4 regions of the Streptomyces sp. NPDC086777 genome follow, and region 3 is predicted to be linked to each of the others. Evidence: riboswitches for the same ligand, from Rfam matches in the RefSeq annotation. Region 3 holds a riboswitch; each other region holds the start of a gene.

What was found. Region 3 has a riboswitch for cyclic di-AMP ahead of AB0472_RS32385 (transglycosylase SLT domain-containing protein). Riboswitches for the same ligand answer to the same signal wherever they lie in the genome.
Region 1: it holds a riboswitch for cyclic di-AMP, as region 3 does, so the genes downstream of both, AB0472_RS32845 (NlpC/P60 family protein) here and AB0472_RS32385 (transglycosylase SLT domain-containing protein) in region 3, are expected to answer to the same signal.
Region 2: it holds a riboswitch for cyclic di-AMP, as region 3 does, so the genes downstream of both, AB0472_RS18080 (LysM peptidoglycan-binding domain-containing M23 family metallopeptidase) here and AB0472_RS32385 (transglycosylase SLT domain-containing protein) in region 3, are expected to answer to the same signal.
Region 4: it holds a riboswitch for cyclic di-AMP, as region 3 does, so the genes downstream of both, AB0472_RS24835 (M23 family metallopeptidase) here and AB0472_RS32385 (transglycosylase SLT domain-containing protein) in region 3, are expected to answer to the same signal.

Annotation. Positions count from the first base shown of each region.
Region 1 is NZ_JBFBJI010000029.1:19,149-26,526, reverse strand. Features, by position in the region: gene AB0472_RS32875 (PspC domain-containing protein) at 1-184, opposite strand, end outside; gene AB0472_RS32870 (PspC domain-containing protein) at 383-1,675, shown strand; gene AB0472_RS32865 (response regulator transcription factor) at 1,672-2,385, shown strand; gene AB0472_RS32860 (NlpC/P60 family protein) at 2,456-3,514, opposite strand; gene AB0472_RS32855 (hypothetical protein) at 3,974-4,327, shown strand; partial or broken gene AB0472_RS32850 (hypothetical protein) at 4,305-4,567, opposite strand; gene AB0472_RS32845 (NlpC/P60 family protein) at 4,776-5,954, opposite strand; cyclic di-AMP (ydaO/yuaA leader) riboswitch at 5,962-6,135, opposite strand; gene pcrA (DNA helicase PcrA) at 6,470-7,378, shown strand, end outside.
Region 2 is NZ_JBFBJI010000011.1:179,103-186,480, forward strand. Features, by position in the region: gene AB0472_RS18045 (MBL fold metallo-hydrolase) at 1-62, opposite strand, end outside; gene AB0472_RS18050 (Glu/Leu/Phe/Val dehydrogenase dimerization domain-containing protein) at 203-1,381, shown strand; gene AB0472_RS18055 (MFS transporter) at 1,391-2,542, opposite strand; gene AB0472_RS18060 (helix-turn-helix domain-containing protein) at 2,539-3,150, opposite strand; gene AB0472_RS18065 (N-acetyltransferase family protein) at 3,149-3,673, shown strand; gene AB0472_RS18070 (TetR family transcriptional regulator C-terminal domain-containing protein) at 3,715-4,317, shown strand; gene AB0472_RS18075 (SGNH/GDSL hydrolase family protein) at 4,362-5,147, opposite strand; gene AB0472_RS18080 (LysM peptidoglycan-binding domain-containing M23 family metallopeptidase) at 5,370-6,302, opposite strand; cyclic di-AMP (ydaO/yuaA leader) riboswitch at 6,307-6,467, opposite strand; gene AB0472_RS18085 (alpha-galactosidase) at 6,775-7,378, opposite strand, start outside.
Region 3 is NZ_JBFBJI010000028.1:41,840-49,217, forward strand. Features, by position in the region: gene AB0472_RS32365 (ABC transporter permease) at 103-990, opposite strand; gene AB0472_RS32370 (ABC transporter ATP-binding protein) at 977-2,050, opposite strand; gene AB0472_RS32375 (DUF2092 domain-containing protein) at 2,108-3,358, opposite strand; gene AB0472_RS32380 (polyprenyl synthetase family protein) at 3,845-4,855, opposite strand; cyclic di-AMP (ydaO/yuaA leader) riboswitch at 6,094-6,290, shown strand; gene AB0472_RS32385 (transglycosylase SLT domain-containing protein) at 6,296-6,784, shown strand; gene AB0472_RS32390 (HAD family hydrolase) at 6,798-7,378, opposite strand, start outside.
Region 4 is NZ_JBFBJI010000018.1:53,581-60,958, reverse strand. Features, by position in the region: gene AB0472_RS24845 (pitrilysin family protein) at 1-1,103, shown strand, start outside; gene AB0472_RS24840 (pitrilysin family protein) at 1,100-2,488, shown strand; cyclic di-AMP (ydaO/yuaA leader) riboswitch at 2,681-2,844, shown strand; gene AB0472_RS24835 (M23 family metallopeptidase) at 2,857-3,612, shown strand; gene AB0472_RS24830 (GntR family transcriptional regulator) at 3,974-4,669, shown strand; gene AB0472_RS24825 (HPr family phosphocarrier protein) at 4,921-5,202, opposite strand; gene AB0472_RS24820 (GNAT family N-acetyltransferase) at 5,379-7,378, shown strand, end outside.

The sequences.
Region 1 (7,378 bases), on a different contig from region 3:
GCCGGTCGCGCCGGAACCGCGGCGAAGCCGCGTCGGCGGCCTCCGGGCCGGTGCGGGGCGCGCCGGCTCCCGTCGCGGCCGTCTCCGCCGCGGCGGGCGCGGCATCCGACGGCCCGGTGCCCGCTGCGGGCCGCGGGCCGGGGCCGGGTCCCGGACCCGTCGCGGCGTGCTCGTGATCAGTCATGAGTCAATGGTGACGGCCGTGCGGCCGCGACGGCAGTCGGGATGACCCTGGCCGAACCCTGAGATCTGCCCCGAGGCCGGACCGGGAGGCGTTCGAACGGCCGGACGCGAGGGTTCCCACGGGGAAATCCGAAGATCAGGGGAGTCTCGGGGGTCGACCCTGATGCTCCACCATCGCGGGCGTGTGACCATCGATGGCATGCCGGAAGCCGCAGCAGCGCCCCTCGACGACCCGCGGCCGCCGCGCAGGCTCTACCGCAGCAGCGACGGCCGCTGGCTCGGCGGAGTGGCGCGGGGTCTCGCCGGGCATCTCGGGCTGCCTGTCGTGTGGGTGCGGCTCGTCTTCGTCGGCCTGTTCATGGCCAACGGCCTCGGCGCGCTGCTGTACGCCGCGTTCTGGTTCTTCGTGCCGCTCGGCGTCGGCGGGGTCGGCGGACAGAGGCCGCCGTCCCTGGTCGCCACCGAGACCTCGGCGGACGGCCGCCGCAGACTCGTCGCCCGCAAACCGGACCGGGGCCAGATCGTCGCCCTGCTCCTCATGGTCGTCGTGTCCATCGTGTTCGTGAGCAGCGTCAACCTGACCCGCGGGGCCAAGGCCTATCTCCTTCCCGCGGTCCTGGTCGCCGCCGGTGTCGCCCTGGTCTGGCGCCAGGCCGACAACGCCCGCCGGGCCCGCTGGGTCGAGGTCGGCAGCCGGCGCCGCACGCTCAGCCTGCTGCGCGCGGGCGTCGGTGTCCTGCTCGTCACCGCGGGCGTCTCGGGCGTCTTCGTCATGCAGGGCTCCGCCGCGCACATCGGCGCGGTGCTCCAGGCGGCCCTCGCCGTGCTCGTCGGCATCACGCTGCTCGCCGGCCCGTACCTGGTCCGGATGACCCAGGACCTCTCCGAGGAGCGGCTGATGCGCATCCGCGCCCAGGAGCGTGCCGAGGTCGCCGCCCATGTCCACGACTCCGTGCTGCACACCCTCACCCTGATCCAGCGCAACGCGGAGAACGCCGGCGAGGTGCGCCGTCTCGCCCGTGCCCAGGAGCGCGACCTGCGCACCTGGCTCTACAAGCCCGAGGGCACCGGCAAGGACGAGGCCGACGAACCCACCACCCTCGCCGACGCCGTCCGGCGCAACGCGGCGGAGGTGGAGGACAAGCACGGAGTCCCCATCGAGGTCGTCGTGGTCGGGGACTGCCCGCTCGACGAGCGGACGGGCGCGCAGATGCAGGCCGCACGCGAGGCGATGGTCAACGCGGCCAAGTACGGTGGCGAGGGCGGCGCCGTCCAGGTCTACGCCGAAGCCGAAGGAAGGACGGTCTTCGTGTCCGTCCGCGACCGCGGTCCCGGCTTCGACCTCGACTCGATACCCGCCGACCGCATGGGTGTCAGAGAATCGGTCATCGGCCGCATGGAACGCCACGGCGGTACCGCACGACTGCGGTCCGTGCCGGGCGGCGGCACGGAGGTCGAGCTGGAGATGGAGAGGGCGGAGAAGACGTCATGAGCGACGCGACCGAGGCGAACGGCCCGGCGGAAGGCGCGGAGAAGGCCGGACGTCGGGTGCGTGTGGTCCTCGTCGACGACCACCGGATGTTCCGGACGGGCGTCCAGGCCGAGATCGGCAGGACCGAGCAGACCGGCGTCGAGGTGGTCGGCGAGGCGGCCGACGTCGACCAGGCGGTCTCGGTGATCACCGCGACCCGGCCCGAGGTGGTCCTCCTGGACGTGCACCTGCCGGGCGGCGGCGGGGTCGAAGTGCTGCGCCGGTGCGCCCCGTTGTCGGCGGACGCCGAGCGGCCGGTGCGTTTCCTCGCGCTGTCCGTGTCGGACGCGGCCGAGGACGTGATCGGCGTGATCCGGGGCGGCGCCCGGGGCTACGTCACCAAGACGATCACCGGCACCGACCTGGTCGACTCGATCTTCCGGGTCCAGGACGGCGACGCCGTCTTCTCGCCGCGGCTCGCCGGGTTCGTCCTGGACGCCTTCGCCTCCACCGACGCCCCGCCGGTCGACGAGGACCTCGACCGCCTCACCCAGCGCGAGCGCGAGGTCCTGCGCCTCATCGCCCGCGGCTACGCCTACAAGGAGATCGCCAAGCAGCTGTTCATCTCCGTGAAGACGGTCGAGTCCCACGTGTCGGCGGTGCTGCGGAAACTGCAGCTGTCGAACCGGCACGAGCTGACCCGCTGGGCGACGGCACGCCGCCTGGTCTGAGGGCCGTGCCCGGCCGGCCCACCGGTACGCCGGTCCGTGGCCGCCCGGTCCGCCGTGGCCGGCCGCTCAGTCAGACGACCCGTGTCGCGCCCGCGAACGGCATCTCGTCGATCGGGGCGATCCGTACCGGCGCCGAGGGGTTGGGCGCGTGGATCATCTGGCCGTTGCCGATGTAGATGCCGACGTGACTGATGCCCGAGTAGAAGAACACCAGGTCGCCCGGCTGGAGTTCGGAGCGGGAGACGCGGCGGCCGGCGTTGATCTGGGCGTAGGTGGTGCGGGGGATGGAGACACCGGCGGAGCGGTAGGCGGCCTGGGCGAGTCCCGAGCAGTCGAAGGCGTCGGGGCCGGTCGCGCCCCACACATAGGGGCTGCCGAGCTTCGAGTAGGCGTAGGCGACGGCGGCCGCGGCGCGCGAGTCGGTGGCGGCGACGCCGCCGGCGGTCAGCGGGGCGCGGGCGTCCGCCGCGGAGCGTGAGGCGCGCCCGGTGCCGTCGTCCGCGGTGACCGCCGACCGCTGCTGCGGTGACAGCCGGTCCAGCAGCTGTCGCGCCTCGTCGAGTTTGCCGTCGACGGCGGTCTTCTCCCGCTGCAGCTCGGCCTGCCGGGACCGCAGTGCCGTCAGCTCGACATGTGCGGTGCCCCTCAACTGCTCGATGTCCCGCACCTGTTGCCGTACCCGTGTCACCGCACCGGCCTGCCGGTCGCCGGCCCGCTCGGCGATGGCCGCGTTGTCCAGGTACTGGTCGGGATCGCTGGACAGCGCCAGCTGCCAGGCCGGGTCGATGCCGCCGTCGCGGTACTGCGCGGCCGCCACGAGACCGAGCGCGTCCCGGGCGGAGTTGAGCTTCTGCTGCGCGCGGGCGGTCTCTTCCTGCAGCGACTTCAGCCGCCGCTGGGCCGTGTCGGCCTTCTCCTTCGCCCCGTCGTACTTCTGGGTGGCCTCCTCGGCCTCCTGGTACAGCTGGTCCACCTTGGCCTTCACCTGGGCCGGTGTCAGTTGCGGCTCGGCGTTTCCGGTCCCTTCGAAGGCCGTCGCGGTGGCCGCGCCCGCCAGGGCGAGGGTGACGGCCGTGCGGGCCGTGCTGCCGCCGAGCGAGCGCTGTCGGGGCTTGCGGTGCGCTGCCACCTGGACTGTCCCGTCCTTTCGTACGACCGCCGTCTCGTCCGTAGGGCACGCCAGGGGGAGCGTCCGTACGGCCGCGGGGGAGTGCGGATTGCGCGTCCGGCGGCGGCCCGCACAGGGGGAACGGGCCGCCGCCGGATCTTCTCGGCGGTGGTGTCCGACTGCCGCCCCTGGTCCGGGCGGCGGTGGGGAGTCGGTCACCTGGGGGAGGACGCTAGGCCCGGGTGTGTCGGCCTGGTAACGCGATGCGCGGTATTGGCGTGACCGGATCGTTACCCGACGGTATGTGACCGGGATTGCGGTCCGGAGTCGTCGGCTTCTCAGGGCGGGATGACCGAAGCGACGGTTCCGGGGCCGATGGGGGACGCGGGGTGCTATGGCGTGCATATATGCGGGGCCGCGGGTGCCGGGGGAGGGGCCGGTGACCGGTGCCCCGTACGGGCCTGATTAGGCTCCGGGGCCATGGACGTACTCATCCATCTCTTCGTCGGCCTGCACATCATCGGCATCGCCGCGCTCCTCGGCGGCTTCCTCACCCAGATGAAGGCGATGGGCCAGGGCACGGCCCGGTTCGTCCCCGGGATGCTGCACGGCGCGTTCACCATGCTCGCGACCGGCGTGATCCTGGTCGGCCTCAACGAGGCCGGCGACCACCACGTCGACACGATCAAGATCGGCGTGAAGCTCGCCCTGCTGATCGTGATCCTCGGGCTCGTCTACGTGAAACGGGACGAGGAGAAGGTCGAGAAGGGCGCCTTCGGCCTGGTGGGCCTGCTCACGGTGGTGAACATCTTCATCGCCGTCCTGTGGACCTGATCCCCGGCACCCTCAGCGGGCCTTCCCGGGGGCGGCACGGGTGCCCGCCGCAGCACCGGCCGCCACCGCCGGCCAGGCCACGACAGTGACCCACACCAGCACCCGCCCCGGCCACGTCGGCCACGCGCCGCCGACCGCGGCCGCGACCGACAGCGTCGCCGACGCCGTCATCCCGATCGGGAACACCGTCGCCCAGCGGCGCACGTCGTAACGGAGCCGGGGCCACGCCACCTCCGCGGCCGGGCCGAGGTACCGGCGGGGCACGCGCGCGTGCGGACCGAAAACCGTGCCCGGCCGCGCGAACCGCGCGGTCGCGGTGGACGGGAGCACCAGGGGGCGCAGGCGGGAGGCCGGGGCCGTGCGGCGGCGGGTGGGCCCCGTGGCGCGTGCGGGCCGGCGGAGGGAAGCGGGTGGGGGCGCCCCGGAGCTGACGGGCGCCCCCGCGGGGTCAGGCCGGGCGCACCACGCTGTGGATGATCGACTCGCCGCCGTAGTAGATCGACTCCTCCCGGACGTAGGCGCCGGGCTTCGGGGCGTGGATCATCATGCCGTTGCCGATGTAGACCCCGACGTGGCTGACGTCGTCGTAGAAGAAGACCAGGTCGCCGGGCCGGGCGTCGGCGAGGGGGACGGTGGTGCCGGCGTTCACCTGGTCGTAGGTGGTGCGGGGCAGCGAGACGCCCGCGGCCTTCCAGGCGGCCTGGGAGAGCCCGGAGCAGTCGTAGGAGCCGGGGCCGGTGGCGCCCCAGACGTACGGCTTGCCGATCTGCGCGCGGGCGAAGGCGATCGCCTTGGCGGCCTTCGTGGCATAGGCGGAGTCCGACCCGGAGCCCGCCCCGCTGCCGGAGCCGGAGCCGGAGCCGGAGCCGGAAGCCGAGCCGCCCGACGCCGAGGACGACGACGCCTCCCGGTCGGCCGCGGCGGCCTGCTGCTTCGCCAGCTCCGCCGCCCTGCGGTCCGCCGCCTCCTGCTGCCGCTTCTCGATCGCCGCCAGCCGGGCCTTCTCCGCGGCCGTCAGCTGCGACAGCAGCTCCCGCGCGGAGGCCAGCTTCGTCTGCACGGTGGCCTTGGCGGTCTTGAGGTCGTCCTGCGTCTCGGTGAGCGACTCGAGGCTGTGGGTGGCCTCCTGCCGCTTCTTCATGGTCGCGGACTGCTGGGTGACGTAGTCGTCGACCGCGCCCTTCTGGCGCGAGGTCAGGCGGCTCATCAGCTGGTCCTGGTCGAAGTAGCCCTGGGGGCTGTCCGCGAGCAGGAAGGTCGCCGTGTCGGGAACGCTCGCCCCGGTCCGGTACTGGGCCGCGGCGAACGAACCCAGTTCCTCACGCGCCCTGTTGAGCCGTTCGGTGCGCCTGGCGACGTCGTCGAGCAGGGTGTCGACCTGCTTGCGCTGCCTGCCGGTCCGCTCCTTGGCCGCGTTGTACTTCTCGGTCGCCGACTCCGCCTGCCGGTAGAGGGCGTCGACCTTCTTCTCGACCTCCTCCAGGCTCGGCTTGCCGTCGTCGGACGGCGCGGCCTCGGCCGACTGGGAGAACAGCGCCATCGAGGTGAGGGCCGCGGTGGCCAGCGCGGGGGTGCGTATGCCCGCCGCGCGCGCTCCTGACGGCCGGGACTTGCGGTGCGACGCCAACGGGGGCGACTCCTTCCGGTGTTCCGCCTACCGAGTTAGCTGTCGGGTTCGGGCGGGTGGTTCGGAAGGGTTGCCCTACGGTCCGTTCCCCGGAGGGACGTCGGGACCGATTCACCCCGGGATCGGTGTGGGTCCCCGGCTCCGGATGCGCGGTGCGCCCCGGACTCGGCGGAGGCCGTGCGGCCCGGCGACGTTCGCCGGTGGGGGTCGTGCGGCCCGCCCGGCACGCTAGCCAACTCGTGTGGTCCCTGTGAAGTTTGATGTGCGATATGCCCGATACATTTTCGTGACCTAGGCGTTGTGCTCTGTTCAGTTGGGAGATCCGTGACGTTATGGGCGACTTGTTCCGGCGGATCCAAAGGTCCTGCCGCGAGCGATTCAGGGGTTCGGTGCGGGCGCCGGCGGCTGCGGGACGCGCGTCGACCTGCCGTGACGGAGGGGATCCGTTCGGTCACCCGGGCGAGTTCTCGGGGCGGCAGCCGGTTGTCGGTGGGGCGCCCTAGACTCGGAGAGCGATGAGCAGCCTCTTTGACGACAGCTTCCTGGCGAGCCTCCAGGCCCCCCGCGGCCACGACGAGGAACCTCCGCCGCCGCCCGAGGACGAGCACGCTCCGGAGTCGGTTCCGGACGATCTGTTCGGCGGGAAGTTCGACGTGCCCCCGGACCGGGACGCCTACTACCGCGACGGCGCCGCCCGCCCGGCCCCGGACCCGGCCGCGCTCCTGGAGGGGCTGAACGACAACCAGCGGGCGGCCGTCGTGCATGCCGGCTCCCCGCTGCTCATCGTGGCCGGCGCCGGTTCCGGCAAGACGCGCGTGCTCACGCACCGCATCGCGCACCTGCTCGGCGCCCGCCAGGTGCACCCGGGCCAGATCCTCGCGATCACCTTCACCAACAAGGCCGCGGGCGAGATGAAGGAGCGGGTCGAGCACCTCGTCGGCCCGCGCGCGAACGCGATGTGGGTGATGACCTTCCACAGCGCCTGCGTGCGGATCCTGCGCCGGGAGAGCAAGAAGCTCGGCTTCACCTCCTCCTTCTCGATCTACGACGCCGCCGACTCCAAGCGCCTGATGGCCCTGGTCTGCCGGGACCTGGACCTCGACCCCAAGCGGTTCCCGCCGAAGTCGTTCAGCGCCCAGGTCAGCAACCTGAAGAACGAACTGGTCGACGAGGAGGACTTCGCCGCCCGGGCGAGCGACGGCTTCGAGAAGACCCTCGCCCAGGCCTACGCCCTGTACCAGTCGCGGCTGCGCGAGGCGAACGCCCTCGACTTCGACGACCTGATCATGACGACGGTCAACCTGCTGCGCGCCTTCCCGGACGTCGCCGAGCACTACCGCCGCCGCTTCCGGCACGTCCTGGTCGACGAGTACCAGGACACCAACCACGCCCAGTACGCCCTCGTGCGCGAGCTGGTCGGCACC
Region 2 (7,378 bases), on a different contig from region 3:
GCGCCGAAGGCAGCGGGCCGCAGCACGCGGAGCCCGGAGCTCAGGGAACGCAAGCCGGTCACGGTACCTCCAGAGGTGTCGCCGAGGTCCCCATTATGGTCGGCCCTTGTGACAGTCGGCGTTGACACCGCACCACCCGCCTCCCGATACTGACCCACTGTTCAGTAACACCGTTCCTTCACACCGCTCGCGAGGAGCCCCCGTGACCGCTCCCCTGATGTCCCTCGTCTGGACCGACCACGTCACCGGCCGCCGGGGCTTCCTGGTCGTCGACCGGCTGGTGCGGGGCGTGGCCAGCGGCGGTCTGCGGATGCGGCCCGGCTGCACCCTGGAGGAGGTGACCGGGCTCGCGCGCGGCATGACGATGAAGGAAGCCCTGCACTACAACCCCGAGGGCCGCTACATCCCGCTGGGCGGCGCCAAGGGCGGCATCGACTGCGATCCGCAGGACCCGGGGGCGTACGCCCTGCTGGTCCGCTACCTGCGCGCGATGCGGCCGTACGTGGAGAGCTTCTGGACCACCGGCGAGGACCTGGGGCTCACCCAGGACCTGGTGGACCGGGCGGCGGCCGAGGCGGGGCTGGTCTCCTCGGTGCAGGCCGTCTACCCGCTGCTGGACGACGAGGCGGCGGCCCGGCGGCGGCTGGCGGACGCCTTCGCGGTCGAGGTGGACGGGATCGGCCTCGACGAGCTGGCCGGCGGCTGCGGGGTCGCCGAGTCGGCGCTGGCGGCGCTGGACCGGGCCGGGGTGCCGTACGCGGGGACGCGGGTCGCCGTGCAGGGGCTCGGCACGATGGGCGGGGCCACGGCGCGGTTCCTGGCCCGCGCGGGACTGACGGTCGTGGCGGTCGCCGACGTCAAGGGGACGATCGCCAACCCGGCGGGGCTCGACGTCGAGGCGCTGCTGCGCGCGCGGGACGCCTACGGCACCGTCGACCGCGCGGTGCTGCGCCCCGGTGACGTCGAACTGCCGGGTGACGCCTGGCTGTCCGCGGACGCCGAGGTGCTGGTGCCGGCGGCGGTGTCGTACGTGGTCGACGCGGCCAACGAGCACCTGGTCACCGCGCGCTGGATCGTGGAGGCGGCCAACATGCCCGTGCTCCCCGAGGCGGAGGAACGGCTCACCGCGCGCGGGGTGACCGTGCTGCCGGACGTGGTGGTCAACTCGGGCACCAACGCCTGGTGGTGGTGGACCCTGTTCGGCGACATCCGGCCCGAGGCCGACGAGGCGTTCGCCCACATCCGCCGCTCGATGCGGGCCCTGGTGGAGCTGATGCTGGACCGCGCGGCGGCCGACGGCACGACACCGCGGGCCGCGGCCCACGCCCTGGTGACCGACCGGCTGCCGGTGATCGCGGAGCGGTTCGGCTGGTACCGGTGACGCGGCACGTCATCGGCGGCGCCCGAGTCCGGCGGCGAGCAGCAGCGCGCCCGCGGCCGTGAGGCTGGTGCCCTGCCAGCCGAGCGCGTCGAGCAGCGGTGCGGCGGCGGCCGTGCCCAGGGCGCCGACCGAGAAGTACACCACCAGGTAGACGCTGCTCAGGCTGCCCGAGCGGGCGGGGTCGAGGGCGATCACGCGGCTCTGGTTGGCGGCCTGGGCGGCGAAGCAGCCGGCGTCGAAGAGGGCGAGGCCGAGGGCCGTGCGCCAGGGGGTGTCCAGGCCCGTGGCCAGCAGGGCGGCACCGGCCGTGGCGGCCGTCATGGAGGCGCCGATCACCGTGCGCGGGCCGTACCGGTCGGTGAGGCGGCCGGTGTACGGGAGCGCGGCGAAACCGAGCAGCCCGGCCAGGCTGTAGAGGCCGATGGCGGTCGGGGGGAGCGAGTGCGGCGGCTGGGCCATGGCCAGGGTGAGGGCGATCCAGACGAGGTTGAAGGCGAAGTACCAGAGCGCTCCGGTCGCCACCGCGCGGCGCAGTCCCGCCTGGCGCAGCAGCAGCGGCGGGAGGGCGGTCAGGGTGGCGCGGTAGCCGCGGGAGGCGGGCGGCCGTCGCCGGGGCAGGAGCGTCACGGCGGCGAGCGCGCCGAGCAGGGCGAGGGCGGCGAAGACGAGGAGCATCCGGCGCCAGCCGAGGGCGTCGGTGAGGGCGCCGCCCGCCAGCCGGCTGAGCAGGATGCCGGCCGACATGCCGGCGGCGACGAGGGCGACGCCGGTTCCGCCGCGGCCCGGCCGGGCGTGGCGGCCGGCGATGTTGCCCGCCTGGGCGGCCACGCTCGCGGCGGCGCCGACGAACAGGTAGGCGGCCAGCAGCACGGACGCGTCGTGCGCGGTGGCGGCGAGCGCCAGGGCGGCGGCCAGGGCGGTGAGCTGTGCGGCGACCAGGCGGTTCGGGGCGAGGTGGTCGGTGAGCGGGAGCAGCAGGGCGAAGCCGGTCATGCAGCCGGCGAGCGCGGCGGTCGGCACCAGGCCGATCGTGGCGAGCGGTACATGCAGGTCGGTGGCGACCGCCGTGAGCGCGGGCTGCACGGCGTAGTTGTTCGCGATCGCCGTCCCGGCCACGACGGCCAGCAGGAACGTGCCGCCGCGGGGCAGCGGCGGGCTCACGGCCGAGCGTCGCGGGTGAGGACGACGGCGTAACGGCACTCGGCGTCGGTGGTGTTGGCGAAGACGCGCTCGGCCGGTGCGCCGAGTTCGACGGTGTCGCCGGCCTCGAGTTCGTGGACCGTGTCGCCGTCGTGGAAGGTGAGCCGACCGTCCAGGACCCAGACCAGCTGCCGTACGAAGGCGAAGGCCGCGGCCGGGTAGGGCACCCGGGCGCCGGCGGGCAGCCGGATCTCGGCGATCTCCGCCGGGAAGCGCGGGCCGGTGATCTGGCGGCGCCGGTAGCCGGTACCGGGGTCGCGCCACTCGGCGGCGTCCGCGGCGCGCCGCACGCCCCGCGCGTCGGCCTCGGACTCCGGTGCGCCCTGCGCGCCTTCGGCGGGGGCCAGCAGCGAGGCGACGCCGATCCGGAAGGCGGCGGACAGCTTGCCGAGGACGACCGCGGTGGGGCTGCTCTCGCCGCGCTCGATGCGGCTGATCATCGCCGGGGAGACACCGGAGGCGTCCGCGAGCTGCGCCAGCGTCCACCGGCGGCGCTCCCGCTCGGTGCGGACCCGGGCGGCGATCTGCCGCACCAGGGGGTCGACCGAGGGTTCTACTATGTTGGACATGAATCCAATATACGAGAGACCCCTGGTGGCGGTACGGCCCGCCCGGCCCGAGGACGAGGAGGCCGTCCGCGCGATCCGCAACCACGCGATCGAACACTCGACGGCCCTGTGGACCGAGACCCCGCAGTCCCCCGCGGAGGGTGCGGCCTGGTTCGCCGCCCACCTGGAACGTGGCTCGGCGCTCGTGGCCGAGGTGGCCGACGAGCCGGGCGAGGTGGCCGGGTTCGCGGTCTACGGCCCGTGGCGCGCCCTGGACGGCTACCGGCACACGGTGGAGAACTCCGTCTACGTCCGCGAGGGCAGCCACGGGCTCGGCATCGGCTCCGCGCTGCTCGGCCCGCTCATCGCCTCGGCGCGCGAGGCCGGCCACCATGTGATGATCGCCGGAATCGAGGCGGGGAACGCCGCGTCGGTCCGGCTGCACGACCGGTTCGGCTTCGAGCACGTCGGCACGGTCCGGGAGGTGGGCACCAAGTTCGGCCGCTGGCTGGACCTGACGATCATGCGGCTGCCGCTGGCCTGAGACGGCAACGCGGCCGGGGGACGACCGATTAGGGTGACCGCGTGGCGAGAGTGCGGTTGAGCGTGGCCGAGCGGCGGGAGGAACTGCTGCGGGCCGCCATCGAGCAGATCGAGGCGCGGGGCGTGGCGGCGGTGCGGATCGCCGATGTGGCCTCGGCCCTCGGGGTGAGCAACGCGCTGGTGCTGTACCACTTCTCGACGAAGGAGAAGCTGGTCGCGGCCGCCTTCACCCATGCCGCCGAGGACGACCTGGCGCATCTGCGCAAGCTGCTGGGCCGCCGTACGTCGGCGCTGCGCCGGCTGCGGGCCGCGGTGCGCTGGTACGCGCCGACCGGGCAGGCCAAGGGCTGGCGGCTGTGGATCGAGGGCTGGGCGGTGGCGTTGCGGGAGCCCGCGCTGCGGGACGTCACCAAGGGGCTTGACCAGCAGTGGAAGGCGGCCATCGCGGAGGTCATCACCGAGGGGGTGGCGGCCGGCGAGTTCCGGTGCCCCGACCCCACCGCGGCGGCGTTGCGGCTGACCGCGCTGCTCGACGGGCTCGCCGTCCAGCTGACCTCGTACCCCGGCGCCGTACCCCGGGCCCGGGCGCAGGCGTGGGCCGACGAGGCGCTGGCGCGCGAACTGGGACTGCCCGGGCAGCCGTAAGGGGCGGTCCGCAGTGCGGCCACCCCTTACCCGCCGGTTCCGCCTCAGGCGACGGAAGCGATCCGCATCTTGATGTCGTCCGGGGAGAGCGCCCCCTTGGCCGTCACGTGGTCGCCGGACGACTCGCCGCGCAGCCGGCGCCCGATCCAGGGGACCAGGTACTCGCGGGCCCAGTGCACGTCGTCGCGGCGGACCTCCAGGGTGCCGCGGGGCGGCAGCGGGGGCCACGGCTGGTCGGGGTCGGCCGGCACCTCGATGCCGAGCAGCTGGCCGGCGCGCAGCGCCACGCGCGTGTGCCCCTCGGGAGACAGGTGCAGCCGGTCGCCGTCCCAGGCCCGCCGGTCCTGCACGGTCTTGAGGGACCACAGGTCGAGGACCGGGCAGCCGTACCGGTCGGCGATGGCCCGGACATGTCCGTTGTACGTGGCGATCTTGCCGCGCAGGTGCTTGAGGACGGGCACGCCCCGGGTGTCGAAGCCGGTGGTCACGAGCACCGTGCCGACGGCCTCGGTCAGCCGGGCCACCGCCCGCTCGAACCGCTCGGCCACCTCGTCGGGGTCGGTGCCGGGGCGGATGATGTCGTTGCCGCCCGCGCAGAAGGAGACCAGGTCCGGGGCCAGCTCCAGGGCCTGCGGCACCTGGTCCGCCACGATCTGGTCGAGCAGTTTCCCGCGTACGGCGAGGTTGGTGTAACTGAAGTCGCCCTCGGGCCGCCGGTCGGACAGCAGTACCGCGAACCGGTCTGCCCAGCCGACGAACGCCCCGTCGGGTCCGGGGTCTCCCACGCCCTCGGTGAAGCTGTCCCCCACCGCCGCGTACGACCCGATCACTGATGCATTGTCACTCTTCGAATCGTCTCCCACGTCGCACCATGATTCACCTTCGGCTGTGACCTACGCGACCGTAATAAGGGGTTGACGCTCGGTGAGATAAGACACCCTTAAATACTTTTCCAATCGTGGAATACGCCTCCGACCACCGGCGTTGACGTGTCAACCGGAAACGGGGCCGCGCATGGGGCGGCCCCGTCGACGCCGCTGAGCGGTCCCGGGTCAGCCGACGGTGACGCCCTTGGCGCGCAGGTAGGCGACCGGGTCCACGTCCGAGCCGTAGTCGGGGGTGGTGCGGATCTCGAAGTGCAGGTGGGGGCCGGTCACGTTGCCGGTGGCGCCGGAGAGGCCGATCTGCTGGCCGGCGGTCACGGTCTGACCGACCGAGACGGACAGGGCGGAGAGGTGGCCGTACTGGGCGTAGTAGCCGTCGGCGAGCCGGACGACGACCTGGTTGCCGTAGGCGCCGCCCCAGCCGGCCGTGACGACCGTACCGGTGCCGACGGCCTTGACCGGGGTGCCGGTCGGGACGACGAAGTCGACGCCGGTGTGGTATCCGCTGGACCACATGCTGCCGGCCACGTGGTAGCCGGTGCCGATGGCTCCACCGGTGACCGGGAGGCCGAAGCCCGAGGCGACCTCGGCCGAACCGCCCGAGTCCTCCGAGGCGGAGGACGAGGAGGGCGAGGACGAGGACGGGGTGGACGACCGCGGGTTCGGCTGCGTCTCGGGACGGGAGCCGGAGTCCGTCGGCGCGGCGTGCCGGCCGCCGAGCGTGAGCCTGAGTCCGGGGTGGATCAGCGAGGGGTTGTCGCCGACCGCCTGCCGGTTGTCGGCGTAGAGCCGGTGCCAGCCACCGCGGACGTTCTGGTCGCGGGCGATCTTCGAGAGATAGTCACCGGGCACCACCGTGTAGGTCCGCGGTGCGGAATGCGCGGCGCCGGAATTGCCCACGGGCGCCTCCTGCACCGCGGCCTTCTCGACCACGGGAAGCGACTGGGTGGTCTTTTCGGAAAGGGACTGCGTGGTGGCCGCGTGGGCGCCGGCGGCCCCCATGAGCGGCAGAGCCAGCGCGGCGCCACCGGTTCCGGCGACGGCCATGGAACGGGTGAGGCGCTGGGACCTGGGACGGCGGTGCTTACCCTTCGCGGGCATGGCGCATTCCTCTCCGGCGCCTGCGAGGTGAGCTGTCGGGTTCGGGCTGGAGCTGCCCGGCCACGCCGGAAGACGTGGCTACACCCCTAGCCGTCCCGGGAACCGGAACAGGCGTTCATACCTGGTGGGTCCCCCGCTCCTGCCGGGCACGGGTGAGTGTGTGTGGGGACTCCGGGCGGCGGCAGGATTCGGCGTTCCGACCGGATGTGAGGCGAACGTAAGCGAGTGGGACGGACGTGGACAAGCACCAAATTCCCGCCCTCCGGTTCCGACTTGATCCGTTACCGGAAATTCCGGTCACCCTCTGTGAATTCCACCCGATCCGGATTTCCAATTCGCCTGCGGGACATCGGTATTACGTGAGCATGCCGCGCGACGGACGGTCACGAATATGACCCTCCTCACGCACGTCACACCACGTCGGTTTATTGCGCCACAAACTCCAACAAACAAGGCAATTCGGGCAGGCGGGTCAGATCCGACGGAGCCGGAAGACCGCCGCATCCAGGTCACCCTTCAGCCCGGTGTGCAACCCGTGGTGCAACAGCACGGCACCCCGGTGCACTTCGCCCGTTTCGCGGCATTCGTACGCCGCGGCCGGGTCGAGCCCCCGCAGCCGCAGCGCCGGCACCGGCTCGCCGTAGCTCTGCGCCTGCAGCCAGGCCAGGACGACGGTGTCGTCGCCGAGGGTGTACTGCACCGCGCTGAGCCCGCCGGCCGGCGGCCGCAGCCGGAACTGCTCGCCGCGCTGCACCTGGGGCCGGATCTCCTTGTAGAGCTCCACCCAGCGGCCGGCCTCGGCCAGCTCCTCCTCGGTCCACCCCGAGAGGTCGCCGCCGACCCCGAGCGCCCCTGCCATGGAGCTGACGAACCGGAAACGCAGGCTGCTGACCCGGCCGTTGAGCTGGTGGTTCGGGCTGTCGGTGACCCAGGCCGACATCACCCGGGCGGGGTGGATCTGGCTGAAGCCGTGCTGGATGGCGAGCCGGTCCAGCGGGTCGGTGTTGTCGGAGGTCCACACCTCGTCGGTACGGCTCATGATGCCGAGGTCGATCCGCCCGCCACCGCCGGAGCAG
Region 3 (7,378 bases):
ACGTCACAGCCTCGCACCAGGAAGGAGCCGCCCCCGGCAGGCCGCGGGCGGACCGGGGCTCGGGCGGGCCCGGGGGCCGGGACCGGGACGGTGTGGGCCCCGCTAGGCGGTGATGTCCCTCGTCGTGAACCGTGCCCAGGCCGCCGATCCGAACACCGCCGTGTACAGAGCCTGCAGCTCCAGGTTCTTGACCAGGTCGTCCCAGTAGACGGGATCGCGCATCAGGTCGGCGAAGGACAGCCAGTAGTGGGAGAAGAAGTACGGCTGCAGCGCGTGCAGCTGGGGTATCTGGTCGAGGATCTGGACCGTGATGACCAGGCCTACGGTCGTCGCCATCGCCGCGATGCCGCTGTTGGTCAGGGTGGACACGAACAGGCCGAGGGCGGCGACACCGGCCAGGGACACGGCGACCACCAGGGCGATCAGCAGGGCACGGCCGAGGCCTTCGGCGAAGGAGATCCGGGTGCCGGAGATCGTCGTCAGGTCGCCGAGCGGGAAGAAGAGCGCACCGACGGCGAGCGCGGAGGCCGCCACCACCAGGGTCGCAACGAGGCAGAAGGCCATCGTCGTCGCGTACTTGGCGAGCAGGAGGCGGGTGCGGCCCGCCGGGGCGACCAGGAGATAGCGCAGCGTGCCGGCGTCGGCCTCGCCCGCGACCGCGTCCCCGGCGACCACCCCGACCGCCATCGGCAGGAAGAACGGGAGGGTCGCGGCCAGCGCCGTGAACACCAGGAACAGTCCGTTGTTGGTGACCTGGCTGATGAACGCGGGGCCTTCACCGCCGCCCCGGCCGACCTCCCCGCCGCCCCGCGTCTCGATCCTGACGGCGACCCCGACGAGGATCGGCACCGCCGCCAGCACGCCGAGCAGGGCGAGGGTGCGCCAGCGGCGGAACGTGGTGACGAGTTCGCTGCGCAGCAGGCCGAGACTCCACAGCGGGTTCGGCCGTGCGGCCGCCGTGTCCACGACGGCCAGGTCAGCCCGCGACATCGAAGCCCTCTCCGGTCAGTGCCACGAACGCGTCCTCCAGCGAGGCCCGTTCCACGGTGAAGCCGCGGACCCGGACGCCCGCGGTGACCAGCGCGGCGTTGACCTCGGCAAGGTCGCGCTCGGGCGGCTCGCCGGTCACCCGGTCCTCGGCGGCGACGACGTCCGCGACGCCCTGTTCCTTGAGCACCCGGGCCGCGTCCCCGGGGTCCGGGGTGGTCACCACGAGCCGGCCGCGCGCCCCGGACGCCAGGTCGGCCATCGCGCCCTGGGCGATCAGCCGGCCCTGCGCCATCACGGCCGCGTGGGTGCAGACCTGCTCGATCTCGTCGAGGAGGTGGGAGGAGAGGAACACGGTCGTGCCGTCCCCGGCCAGTTCCCGCACCAGAGTGCGGATCTCCCGCATGCCCTGCGGGTCGAGGCCGTTGGTCGGCTCGTCCAGGACCAGCAGCCTGCGCGGCTGGAGCAGCGCGGCGGCGAGGCCCAGGCGCTGCTTCATGCCGAGGGAGTACGCCTTCGCCTTCTTCGCGGCGGCGGCTCCGAGACCCACCCGGTCCAGCGCGGCCTCCACGCGGGCGCGCCGGGTGCGTGGGTCGGCGGCCGGGTCGGCGGCGTCGTACCGCAGCAGGTTGTCGCGGCCGGAGAGGAAGCCGTACAGCGCCGGGCCCTCGATGAGGGCGCCGACGTGCGGCAGTACGACGCGGGAGGCGCGCGGCATCGGGTGGCCGAGGACGCGGACGGTGCCCGAGGTGGGTGCGATCAGGCCCATCAGCATGCGGATGGTGGTGGTCTTGCCGGAGCCGTTCGGGCCGAGGAAGCCGAAGACGCTGCCCGCGGGGACGGTCAGGTCGAGACCGTCCACGGCGAGCTGTCCGCCGCGGTAGCGCTTGGTGAGGCCACGGGCGTCGATGACACCCGCGGCCACCGGCGCGCCGTCCCCCAGGTCACCTGGGTCACCCGGGTCACCCGGGTCACCCGGGTTGCCCACGTCCTCGGGGCGCCCGGAGTTCCCGGGGTCCCCGGGCTCCTCCGGCTCCCGCTCCGTGGCGGACGGTCGGTCCATCGGCTCCCTCGATTCGTCGTGCGGCAGAGGGCACCCACCGCACCCGCGCCGCCCCTGCTAGCCCGCGTCGGCCGCCTTCACCAGCGCGGCCTTGTCCACGGCACCGACGTACACCTTGCCGTCGTCCGTCATCAGGGCGTTGATCAGCCGGGTGGAGAAGACGGTGCCCTTGCCGAACTTGCCGGAGACGGGGTCGCCGAGCGAGCCGAGGAAACCGCCCAGGTCACCGCCGCCCGACGCGGAGCCGGTGGGCAGGCCTCCCTTGCTGCCGGTGTCGAGGACGGCTATGGAGTTCCAGCCCTTGCCGAGGACGTCGAAGCCGGACTTGTCGAGGTCCTTGGCGGAACCGTGGCCGGGGGCCTCGGAGGCCTTGCCGCCCCGCTCCGTCCGGTTGCCCCCAGCCGTCCTGCCTGCCTTGCCCGCCTGGTCGCCCTCGGTGACCTTCGCGCCCTTGGGCGGGGTGAAGTCGAAGGTGGAGGCGGCCGGCTTCGCGAAGCTGACCTGCGTGTAGCCGGCGTCGACGACGGCCGCGCCGCCGCTCGACGGGGTGAGGGTGAACTTCAGCGGCGTACCGGTCTTGGCGTCCACCGCGATACTGATCGCGCCGACCGTCGTACCGGACTGCTTGGGCTTGATGACGAGTCGGTAGGCGTCCCGGCCCGCCACCTGGGCGGTGCCGTCGACCGTCACCGACGTGGTGTCGTCGACCGACTTGAGGACCTCGTCGGCGAAGTCCTTGGGCGTGGCCGGGGTTTCGTGCTGCTCGGCCTTGCCGGAGTCGGCGGCGGTGGAGTGGTAGACCTCGTTGGACTTGCTGTCGTAGCCCCACACGTCGGTGCCGTTGTGGATGAGGCTGTACTCGGCGCCGCTCTCCAGCACCGACACCTTCTGCTTCTCGGGGCCGTCGGCGGCCACCCGCAGGGTGTGCGTGCCCGAGGCCAGCTCGGTCAGCTTGCTGGTCGGGTCGGCGGACGAGCCGTCGCCGCGGCCCTGCACCGCCCCGGACATCAGGCCGCTCTCCAGACCACCGAGGTCGGGCAGGCCGAGGTCGGTGCTGATCTTCACGGTGCCGGACAGCTGCTGCACGTCCGACTTGGCGATCTTGTCGATGAGTTCCTGGGCGGTGATCTTCGGCAGGTCGGGGTCGCCGGAGTCGGCGAGCGCCGGGACCAGGCCGATGGTGGCCGCGGCCACGCCCACCACTGCAACGGGGACGACGTACCGTGTGGCCTTGCGCCGTCGCTCGGCGCGCAACTCGTCGCCGGCCTGCGCGGCCCCCGTGCTGTCGTCGGATTCGTACGGTGCCATGTGTGCCTTACCTCCGTCGTCGGCGGCGGCCGTTCTCGCACGTGTCCCACCCTGAGCCGCCATTCTCACCCGAATCGGTGAGTGGTGGTGATTTCCGTGGCTTCCATCTCACCAAATCGGGGGCGGGTAAGCGTCAGACCACGGAGCCAACTCCGCGTACACCTGCGGTATGACACAAGGGTGGAGGCGCCTTCCCGACCCGTAGGGGTCGTGCGGAGAAGACGCCTCTTGGTCACGTGCCGTGTCCGGCCGGCCGACGTGCCGTGTCCGGCTGGCGACGGTCTGTGTCAGGTGGGCCGACAGTACGTGTCCGGTGGGCCGACGGCCCGTGGTGGGCCCGCCGACGGTCCGTGGTGGGCCCGCCGACGGTCCGTGGCCGGCCGTTACGTGTCGTGTCCGTTCCGCTCCGTGCTGCGCGGGCCCGTAGTCCGCGCGGCCAAGGGGACGCCACCGAGGGCACCCGGGGTGCGGGAGCCGTCGGAAGGACTATCCGGCTCGGTGGACCACCGCGTCGCACAGTTCCACGAGCGCCGCCTTCGGGTCGCATTCCGGCAGCGGACTCAGCGCGGCCCGCGCCTCCTCCGCGTACCGGACCGCGTCCCGGCGGGCCTGCTCCAGTGCCGGATGCGCCCGCAGCGCCGTCAGGGCCTCCGCGTGGCGCGCGTCGTCCGTGAGGTCGGAGTCCAGCAGCTCGCACAGGGCGATGTCCTCGGCCAGCCCCAGCCGGGCCGCCCGCTCCCGCAGCCGGAGCACCGGAAGCGTGGGCACGCCCTCGCGCAGGTCCGTCCCCGGGGTCTTGCCGGACTCCTGGGAGTCGGAGGCGATGTCCAGGACGTCGTCGGCGAGCTGGAAGGCGACACCGAGCCGTTCGCCGTACTGGGTGAGGACGTCGACGACCGTCTCGTCGGCGCCGGACAGCATCGCGCCGAAGCGGCAGGAGACCGCGACCAGCGAGCCGGTCTTGCCGCTGAGCACGTCGAGGTAGTGCTCGACCGGGTCGCGGCCGTCCGACGGGCCTGCCGTCTCCAGGATCTGACCGGTCACCAGCCGTTCGAACGCGAGGGCCTGGACCCGGACCGCCTCGGGGCCGAGGTCGGCGAGGATCTGGGAGGCCCGGGCGAAGAGGAAGTCGCCGGTGAGGACCGCCAGCGAGTTGCCCCAGCGGGTGTTGGCACTGTCGACGCCGCGGCGCACGGCGGCCTCGTCCATGACGTCGTCGTGGTACAGCGTGGCCAGGTGGGTGAGCTCGACGACGACGGCCGAGGGCACGACCCCGGGCGCGTACGGGTCGCCGAACTGCGCGGCGAGCATCACCAGCAGCGGACGGAACCGCTTCCCACCGGCGCGCACGAGGTGCTGCGCGGCCTCCGTGATGAACGGGACCTCGCTCTTGGTGGCGTCTAGCAAGCCTTCCTCGACAGCCGTCAATCCGGCCTGGACATCGGCTTCCAGAGCCTGGTCCCGCACGCTCAGCCCGAACGGCCCGACGACGGTCACGAGGGGTCTCCTGTCTGCTGGTGTCTACTGGCGATTACGCGGTTTGTCGATAGGTCGCTGCCATCACTCAAGTCAGCGTATCCGGTCAGGTTTCGATCACCGATAGCGCCCACGGTTACACCCCGGGCGCTATCGGATCACGACCGTTATGTTTTTGATCAGCCGATACGACCTGACATCCACTGACTTAACAGGAAGTGCGCGCAGTTGTCCCGAACCGCGATCCAGGCCGTGTCCCGCAGTCGTCGCAGCACCGGTCTCCGCGCCGGGTCCGGATCCGGGGTGACACCCGGGCCCGTCCGGCGGAGAGCCTCCGGACGGCCGCCACCCGGAAACGAGCCCAGCCCCCTCGGCCGCCGTCACCTGCCCGGGCGTACCTCTCCGCACCGTCCACCCGAGCCGGCGGGGCCCCCGATGCGCGAACGGCGGCACCCCGCCCCCGCCCGCACACCCGCTCTCCACGGGACCACGCACGGCGACCTCCACGTTCCGTCGACCTACGCCCCCTCGGCTTGCGCATCCTCGACTCGTGTTCCCCCTGTCCGCATTCCCATGGCCGCCACCCTCTCGGGTTCCCGCCCGGGCGGCCGTCATGACAACGACGCGCACCGCAGGGGAGGTTCCGTCCTCACGGTGGACACGCACACCGGTGGCCACCAGTTCCGGACCCCTCCCCCTGCGAAGTGACGAGAATCACCCAGGCGCGCGTCAGCCCCCGTCACCCGACCTGCCAATCGCCCGCCATGACCTCTCCGTTGGGCCGGGCCACCGGCACGCGCGCGTAGCCAGGGCTTCGGAAGTTGACGAAGCCCTGGCCTCTGCCCCACCCGCCAAGAATCCGCCCAATCCGGCAATTCGGACTATTGATAGCAATTACTTACACTAAGGGCCGCCTCACACGCCTCCGCGGGCGGCAATCCGTGCGAATGCGAGCAGGGAAGCTTTCCGCCCGAACCGGGGAAAGGATGGATTCCGCGAATCCCTCATGTCCGATTTGCCGCTATTGCGGATTCGTGAAGTAGGTCACGTGCCCTCAAATGCCACAAGGCATTGAAGCGACCCCCCTTCCCTTCCCCTGTGGGCCAGTTGAGGGTTGGCACTCGCAAAGGATCAAGCGGTTCATACGCCGCGGATCAAGGCCAATCGGCACGTTGTGTGCATCAGGCTCTTGTTCCGGACATGTGCTCTCGCATACGTTCCGCCTCGCCGGGCGGACGCCGAATCCTGCCGCCGCCCGTAGTGACCCATCGACGAGTTCATTCGCACGGCAGGAGCGGGGGACCCAGGTAAGTCGCCGGACCGGGCGGCCGACGCCGCAGAACAGACGTCGTTCCGGAACGGCTAGGGGTGAAGTCGTATCGCCTTCCGGCGGTGCGGCCGGGCACTCCCCGGGCCCGAACCCGACAGCTCACCTCGCAGGCGACGGAGAGGAACCTCGCCATGTCTGTTGCCGCCCAGCACCGCCGTCCCCGCCGTAACCCCATCGTCCGCACCCTCACCGTCGTCGGCACCGGTGCCGCCGTCCTCGCTCTCCCCCTCATCGGGGCGACGACCGCGTCCGCCGCCGGCTCCTCCACCACGACGGCCTCCACGACCCTCGCCGGGTACCCGAACAACCTCGACGGCTGGATCCGCGAGTCGCTCGCGATCATGGCCGAGAAGAACATCCCGGGCACCTACGACGGCATCCACCGCAACATCATGCGGGAGTCCTCCGGCAACCCGCAGGCCATCAACCTCTGGGACTCCAACGCGGCCGCCGGCATCCCCTCCAAGGGCCTGCTCCAGGTGATCGACCCGACGTTCAAGACGTACCACGTGGACGGCACGTCGTTCGACATCTACGACCCGGTCGCGAACATCACCGCCGCCTGCAACTACGCCGCCGCGCGGTACGGCTCGATCGACAACGTGCACGGCGCGTACTGATCGACGTCCCGCTTCAGTCGAAGAGTCTTTCGAGGACGACGGCGATGCCGTCGTCCTCGTTCGACGTGGTGATCTCGTCGGCGACCGCCCGGAGTTCGGGGTGGGCGTTGGCCATCGCCACCCCGTGGGCCGCCCACTCGAACATCGGGATGTCGTTGGGCATGTCACCGAAGGCGATGGCCCGCCCGGGGCTCAGGCCCAGCCGGTCGGCGGCCAGTGCGAGCCCGGTCGCCTTGGTCACGCCGCACGGCTGCAGTTCGACGGTGCCCGGCCCCGACATCGTGACCGTCGCCAGCGATCCGACGACCGAGCGGGCGATCGTCGCCAGTTCGTCGTCGGACAGGGTGTGGTGCCGCAGCAGCACCTTGCTGATCGGCGCGCACCACAGGTCGTCGCGCCGGGCGACGCGCAGCGCGGGCAGCGTGGGACGGGGCATCAGATAGCCCGGCTCGATGAGCGTGAGCCCGTCCACGCCGTCCTGGTCGACCGCCGCGTACACCTGGCCGACCTCTGCCTCGATCTTGCCGAGTGCGGTCTCCGCCAGTTCCCGGTCCAGGGTGACCGACCAGAGCAGCCGGTGCGCCCCGGCGTCGT
Region 4 (7,378 bases), on a different contig from region 3:
AGCGCACCAACTACTTCGAGACCATGCCCGCCCACCAGCTGGAGCTCGCGCTCTGGCTGGAGGCCGACCGCATGGGCTCGCTGCTCGCCGCCCTGGACGACGAGTCGATGGAGAACCAGCGGGACGTCGTCAAGAACGAGCGCCGCCAGCGCTACGACAACGTCCCCTACGGCACGGCCTTCGAGAGGCTGACCGCGCTCGCCTACCCGGAGGGCCACCCCTACCACCACACGCCGATCGGCTCGATGGCGGACCTGGACGCGGCCACCCTGGAGGACGCGCGCGCGTTCTTCCGCACCTACTACGCGCCCAACAACGCGGTGCTCTCCGTGGTCGGCGACATCGACCCCGAGCAGACCCTGGCCTGGATCGAGAAGTACTTCGGTTCGATCGCGGCGCACGACGGCAAGCCCACCCCGCGTGACGGCTCGCTGCCCGAGATCATCGGCGAGCAGCTGCGCGAGGTCGTCGTCGAGGAGGTCCCCGCGCGGGCGCTGATGGCCGCCTACCGGCTCCCGGAGGACGGCACGCGCGCGTCCGACGCGGCCGACCTGGCCCTCACCGTCCTCGGCGGCGGCGAGTCCTCCCGCCTCTACAACCGCCTGGTCCGCCGCGACCGTACGGCCGTCGCGGCCGGCTTCGGCCTGCTGCGGCTCGCCGGGGCGCCCTCGCTCGGCTGGCTGGACGTGAAGACCTCCGGTGACGTCGAGGTGCCGGTCATCGAGGCCGCCATCGACGAGGAGCTCGCCCGGTTCGCCGAACAGGGCCCGACGCCCGAGGAGATGGAGCGCGCCCAGGCCCAGTTGGAGCGCGAGTGGCTGGACCGGCTCGGCACCGTCGCGGGCCGCGCCGACGAACTGTGCCGCTTCGCCGTCCTGTTCGGCGACCCGCAGCTCGCCCTGACCGCCGTCCAGCGCGTCCTGACGGTCACCCCGGAGGAGGTCCAGGAGGTCGCCAAGGCGCGCCTGCGCCCCGACAACCGCGCGGTGCTCGTCTACGAACCCAAGTCCCCGGAGACGGTCGAGGACGCCGACGTACCCGAGGACCCCGAGGCCGAAGCCACGGTCGAAGCCGGCGACGACAACGAGGAGACGGCCAAGTGACCGAGCTCGCCACCATGGACTTCCACCCCCAGCCGCAGCCGGGCGAAGCCAGGCCCTGGGCCTTCCCGGCCCCCGAGCGCGCCACTCTGGACAACGGCCTGACCGTGCTGCGCTGCCACCGCCCCGGCCAGCAGGTCGTCGCCGTCGAGGTGCTCCTGGACGCGCCCCTGGACGCGGAGCCGGCCGGCCTGGACGGCGTCGCCACGATCATGGCGCGCGCCTTCTCCGAGGGCACCGACAAGCACGCCGCCGAGGAGTACGCCGCCGAGCTGGAGCGGGCGGGCGCCACCCTCGACGCGCACGCCGACCACCCCGGCGTCCGCGTCAGCCTGGAGGTCCCCGCCTCCCGGCTCGCCAAGGGCCTCGGACTGCTCTCCGACGCCCTCCGGGCCCCCGCGTTCGCCGAGAGCGAGGTCGAGCGGCTGGTCCGCAACCGCCTCGACGAGATCCCGCACGAGCTGGCCAACCCCAGCCGCCGTGCCGCCAAGGAGCTCTACAAGCAGCTCTTCCCGTCCACCGCGCGGATGTCCCGGCCGCGCCAGGGCACCGAGGACACCGTCGAGAAGATCGACGCGGCCGCCGTCCGCGCCTTCTACGACCGGCACGTGCGTCCGGCCACGGCCACCGCGGTCGTCGTCGGCGACCTGACCGGCATCGACCTGGACGAGCTGCTCGGCGAGACCCTGGGCGCCTGGCGCGGCTCCACCGCGCAGCCCCGCCCGGTCCCGGCGGTGACCGCCGACGACACCGGCCGGGTCGTCGTCGTGGACCGCCCCGGCGCCGTCCAGACCCAGCTGCTCATCGGCCGCGTCGGCCCCGACCGGCACGACCGCGTCTGGGCCGCCCAGGTGCTCGGCACCTACTGCCTGGGCGGCACCCTCACCTCCCGCCTGGACCGCGTCCTGCGCGAGGAGAAGGGCTACACCTACGGCGTCCGTTCCTTCGGGCAGGTCCTGCGGTCCGCCCCCGACGGCTCCGGCGCCTCGATGCTCGCCATCAGCGGCTCCGTGGACACCCCGAACACCGGCCCGGCCCTGTCGGACCTGTGGGCGGTGCTGCGCACGCTCGCCGCCGAGGGCCTCACGGACGCCGAGCGTGACGTGGCCGTGCAGAACCTCGTCGGGGTGGCGCCGCTCAAGTACGAGACGGCGGCGGCCGTCGCGGCCACCCTGGCCGACCAGGTCGAGCAGTACCTGCCCGACGACTTCCAGGCCACGCTGTACCGCCAACTCGCCGCCACCGGCACCGTGGAGGCCACCGCGGCGGTCGTGAACGCCTTCCCGGTGGACCGCCTGGTGACGGTCCTCGTCGGGGACGCGGCGCAGATCAAGGAGCCCGTGGAGGCGCTCGGGATCGGCGAAGTAACGGTCGTCACGGCCGAGTAGCGGCACGCGCGTGTGCGGAGCCCTGGTGACCGCCTGGCCACCAGGGCTCTGGAATGTCCGGATTGGGGCGGAGGTTGCCTGTCTGCCCTGTGGGATGCGCGACAAAAACGGTGATTCGTTTGAGCATTGAAGGCGGGCCCTCGTAGGTTCTTCCGGGCTGTCCGTCAGACATCGCGCCGCGTCCGCGGCACCGGACAGCCATCGCCGAGTCCCCGTACGGCGCGAGCCAGGGGAGCCGGGGACCCATGCAGTCCCTGGGGTGAATCGGGCGCCCGCGCGTGTCGCGAGGGGGCCCGTAGGAGACCTTCCTGCTCCGAACCCGTCAGCTAACCCGGTAGGCGAGAGGGAAGGAAAGGACCAGCCTCTACATGGCGTTCATGTGCGCCTCCGGGAAGCACCGTCGTCCCGGCCGGGTGAAGCGCACCACCGCGCAGGCCGCCGGTATCGCGGCCCTCACCACCACGGGTGTGATCGGCACCGTCTCCGCCGCCCCGGCGCTCGCCGCCGAGAACTCCGTGGAGCAGACCGGCCTCACCCCGGTCATCACGATCAGCGACTCCGTCGCCGAGCAGATCGACGCCCAGGCCGCCGCCCAAAAGGCGGTCGCCGAGCGCAAGGCGGCCGAGGAGGCCGCCCGCAAGAAGGCCGCGGAGCAGGCCGCGAAGGAGCGCGCGGCCAAGGTGCGCGCCGCCCGCGAGGCCGAGCGCAAGCGCCTCAACACCTTCGTCGCGCCGATCAGCGACTCCTACGTCTCCACCGGCTACGAGACCGGCGGCTCCCTGTGGTCGTCCGGCTCCCACACCGGCATCGACTTCCACGCCGCGAGCGGCACGGTCGTGCACGCGGTCGGCGTCGGCACGGTCGTCTCCACCGGCTGGGGCGGGGCGTACGGCAACGAGATCGTCATCAAGATGGCCGACGGCATGTACACCCAGTACGGCCACCTCTCGTCCGTCGGCGTCTCGGTGGGGCAGAAGGTCACCCCGGGCCAGCAGATCGGCCTCTCCGGCGCGACCGGCAACACGACCGGTCCGCACCTCCACTTCGAGGCCCGTACGACCCCCGAGTACGGCTCCGACGTCGACCCGGTGGCCTACCTGCGCAAGCACGGCGTGAACGTCTGAGAGAGCTGGACGCGGGTCCGGTGCCGAGAACGACGAGGGGGTTGCGATGCGTGCGCCGGGCGCGGGTACGTCGTGGCTGGTCGCCCAGTTCCCCGCGCCCCTTTCAGGGGCACTGTGCTTGACGCCCCTGAGAGGGGCGAGAGCAACCCCTACGCACCCGCACCCGTCCGGCGACGACAACCCGTGAGATCTTCCGAAGCCCCGGCCTCTGCGCCGGGGCTTTCGTCGTTTTCGTGCCGCCACTGTCCAAAATATATCCCTGGATTCCGGCCCCCCTTCGGAAATTCCGGCTCATTGCAATAGAGTCACGGAACGGGCGCCACTCGGCGGCGTTTCGCGGGGATTAAGACGGAGGTCGGACATGCGTATTCCGGCGCACTCGGTATGCACGGCGATCCGGGACGACATCGTCGCGGGTGTCTACGAGCGCGGCAGCCGGCTCACCGAGGAACTCCTGGCCCGCCGCTACGGGGTCTCGCGGGTGCCCGTCCGTGAGGCCCTGCGCACCCTGGAGGCGGAGGGCTTCGTGGTGACGCGCCGGCACGCGGGCGCGTGCGTGGCCGAACCGACCGAGCAGGAGGCCGCCGACCTGCTGGAGATGCGCATGCTCCTGGAGCCCCTCGGTGCCTCCCGGGCCGCCCAGCGCCGTACCGAGGCCCACCTCAAGGTGCTGCGCGGACTGGTCAGGCTGGGGCAGGAGCGGGCCCGGCGGGGCAACAGCGAGGACCTGCGCTCCCTGGGCGGCTGGTTCCACGAGACCCTCGCGCAGGCCTCCGGCAGCCACGCCCTGACCTCGACGCTCACCCAGCTGCGACACAAGATCGCCTGGATGTACACCGTGGAGACGCCCGCCAGCCCCGTGGAGTCCTGGGCGGAGCACGGCGCCATCGTGGACGCGGTGGCGCGGGGGGACGGCGACCGTGCCCGGGCCATCACGGCCCTGCACACCGAGCGCTCGACGGTCTCCCACCGGCTGCGATTTCCCGGCGCCACCGAACGGGCGAACGGTGTGAGGACTTCGCAACATCCCGTAAACATGTCGGGCCTGCGGCATTAACACGCGCGCCGTATACAAAGAGATGTTATTCGGTGGGGTCTATTTCCGCTGCCCGAATTCAAGCGCGCCGGGAATTCATGGTCGCGCTCGTTTCGCATGTCCGGGGTAAAGTCGGGCGCCGGGTTTCCGCGGACTCCGGGGCGTGACCGTCGTAAAGCCGCCTGCCGCCTGTCACCGGCGGCGGTGAAACGACGGGGCCGCGCCGACCCCTGGCGGAGTGGCGCGGCCCCGGACGTGCGGGTGCAGGTCGCTCAGACGGTCTCGGGGAGCTCCTCGAGACCCTCGGCGACCAGCTTGGCCAGGCGGTCGAGGGCGGCGTCCGCACCCTCGGCGTCGGAGGCGAGGACGATCTCCTCGCCGCCCTGGGCGCCCAGCCCCAGGACAGCCAGCATGGAGGCCGCGTTGACGGGGTTGCCGTCGGCCTTGGCGATCGTCACCGGGATACCTGCGGCCGTGGTGGCCCGGACGAAGATGGAAGCGGGGCGGGCGTGGAGGCCCTCGGCCCAGCCGACGTTGACGCGGCGCTCAGCCATGTGATGCTGCCCTTCGGTGTTCAGGGTTGTCTAGACCAGTTTCCCATATCGTGAAGCGTGCCCGGAGGGGGCGTGCGCCCCCGCGGGTGTGTCGTCGGACCGCGGCCTCGGTCCGACGTCCGTCCTCCACAGACTGCCTCGCGCCGTTGTCGGACGCGAGCCGTACTCTGGGGCCCATGCAGACCCCGGCGGACCCGCAGGACCGGCACGAGTACCCGTCCCACTGGGAGGCTGACGTGGTGCTGCGCGACGGGGGTACCGCGCGCGTCCGGCCCATCACCGTCGATGATGCCGAGCGCCTGGTCAGCTTCTACGAGCAGGTCTCGGACGAGTCGAAGTACTACCGCTTCTTCGCGCCCTACCCCAGGCTCTCCGCCAAGGACGTCCACCGCTTCACGCACCACGACTTTGTGGACAGGGTGGGACTCGCGGCCACCATCGGCGGCGAGTTCATCGCCACCGTACGCTATGACCGCATTGGCCCGGAGGGCGCGCCCGCCTCCGCACCCGCCGACGAGGCCGAGGTCGCCTTCCTCGTCCAGGACGCCCACCAGGGCCGGGGTGTCGCCTCCGCCCTCCTGGAGCACATCGCGGCCGTCGCGCGCGAGCGCGGGATCCGCCGCTTCGCCGCGGAGGTGCTGCCCGCCAACACCAAGATGATCAAGGTGTTCATGGACGCCGGCTACACCCAGAAGCGCAGCTTCGAGGACGGTGTCGTCCGGCTGGAGTTCGACCTGGAGCCCACCGACCGCTCCCTCGCCGTGCAGCGTGCCCGCGAGCAGCGCGCGGAGGCCCGTTCGGTACGGCGGCTGCTGGCACCGGGGTCCGTGGCCGTGATCGGCGTCGGCCGTACGCCCGGCGGCGTCGGCCGCAGTGTCCTCGACAACCTGAGGAACGCCGGCTTCACCGGCCGCCTGCACGCCGTGAACCGGGCCTTCCCCGACGGCCTCAAGGAGGTCGACGGGGTGCCCGCACACCGCTCCGTGCGGGACATCGACGGACCCGTCGACCTCGCGGTGGTCGCGGTACCCGCCGAGCACGTCCCCGAGGTCGTCACCGAGTGCGGCGAGCACGGCGTCCAGGGACTCGTCGTCCTCGCCGCGGGTTACGCGGAGAGCGGTCCCGACGGCCGCGAACGCCAGCGCGCGCTGGTCCGGCAGGCCCGCAGCCACGGCATGCGCATCATCGGCCCCAACGCCTTCGGGATCATCAACACCGCGGACGGCGTCCGGCTGAACGCCTCCCTCGCACCCGAGATGCCCCGCCCCGGCCGCATCGGCCTGTTCGCCCAGTCCGGCGCGATCGGCATCGCCCTGCTCTCCCGGCTGCACCGGCGCGGCGGCGGTGTCACCGGCACCACGGGCGTCTCCACCTTCGTCTCCTCCGGCAACCGCGCGGACGTCTCCGGCAACGACGTCCTGCAGTACTGGTACGACGACCCCGAGACCGACGTCGTCCTCATGTACCTGGAGTCCATCGGCAACCCGCGCAAGTTCACCCGCCTCGCCCGGCGGACGGGGGCGGCGAAGCCGCTCGTCGTGGTGCAGGGCGCGGGGCAGGCGCCGCCGGGCCACGCGGTCCGGGCCACGCGGCTGCCGCACGCCACGGTGTCCGCGCTGCTCAGGCAGGCCGGGGTGATCCGCGTCGACACGATCACCGAACTGGTCGACGCGGGGCTGCTGCTCGCCCGGCAGCCGCTGCCGGCCGGGCCGCGGGTGGCGATCCTCGGCAACTCGGAGTCGCTCGGACTGCTGACGTACGACCGGTGCCTCGCGGAGGGGCTGCGGCCGGCCCGGCCGCTGGACCTGACGACGCGGGCCAGTGCCGAGGACTTCCACCGGGCGCTGTCGCAGGCGCTGGCCGACGAGTCGTGCGACGCCGTGGTCGTCACGGCGATCCCGACCGTCGGGGAGGGGGCGGTGGGGGACGCGGAGCTGGCGGAGGCGCTCAGGTCGGCGGCGGAGGAGGTACCCGGGAAGCCGGTGCTGGTGGTGCACGTGGAGCTCGGGGGGCTGGCGGAGGCGCTGTCGGCCGCGGGCCGTACCGCACCGTCGGCTGCCGCGACGGCACCCGGCACCGGAGGCGGTGCCCACCTTCCCCCACTCCCGGCTTCGCTCGAGCCGGGGGACCCCCCTCGCCCTGTGGAACGGCTGCCCACGGCGGTACCCGCGAAGCC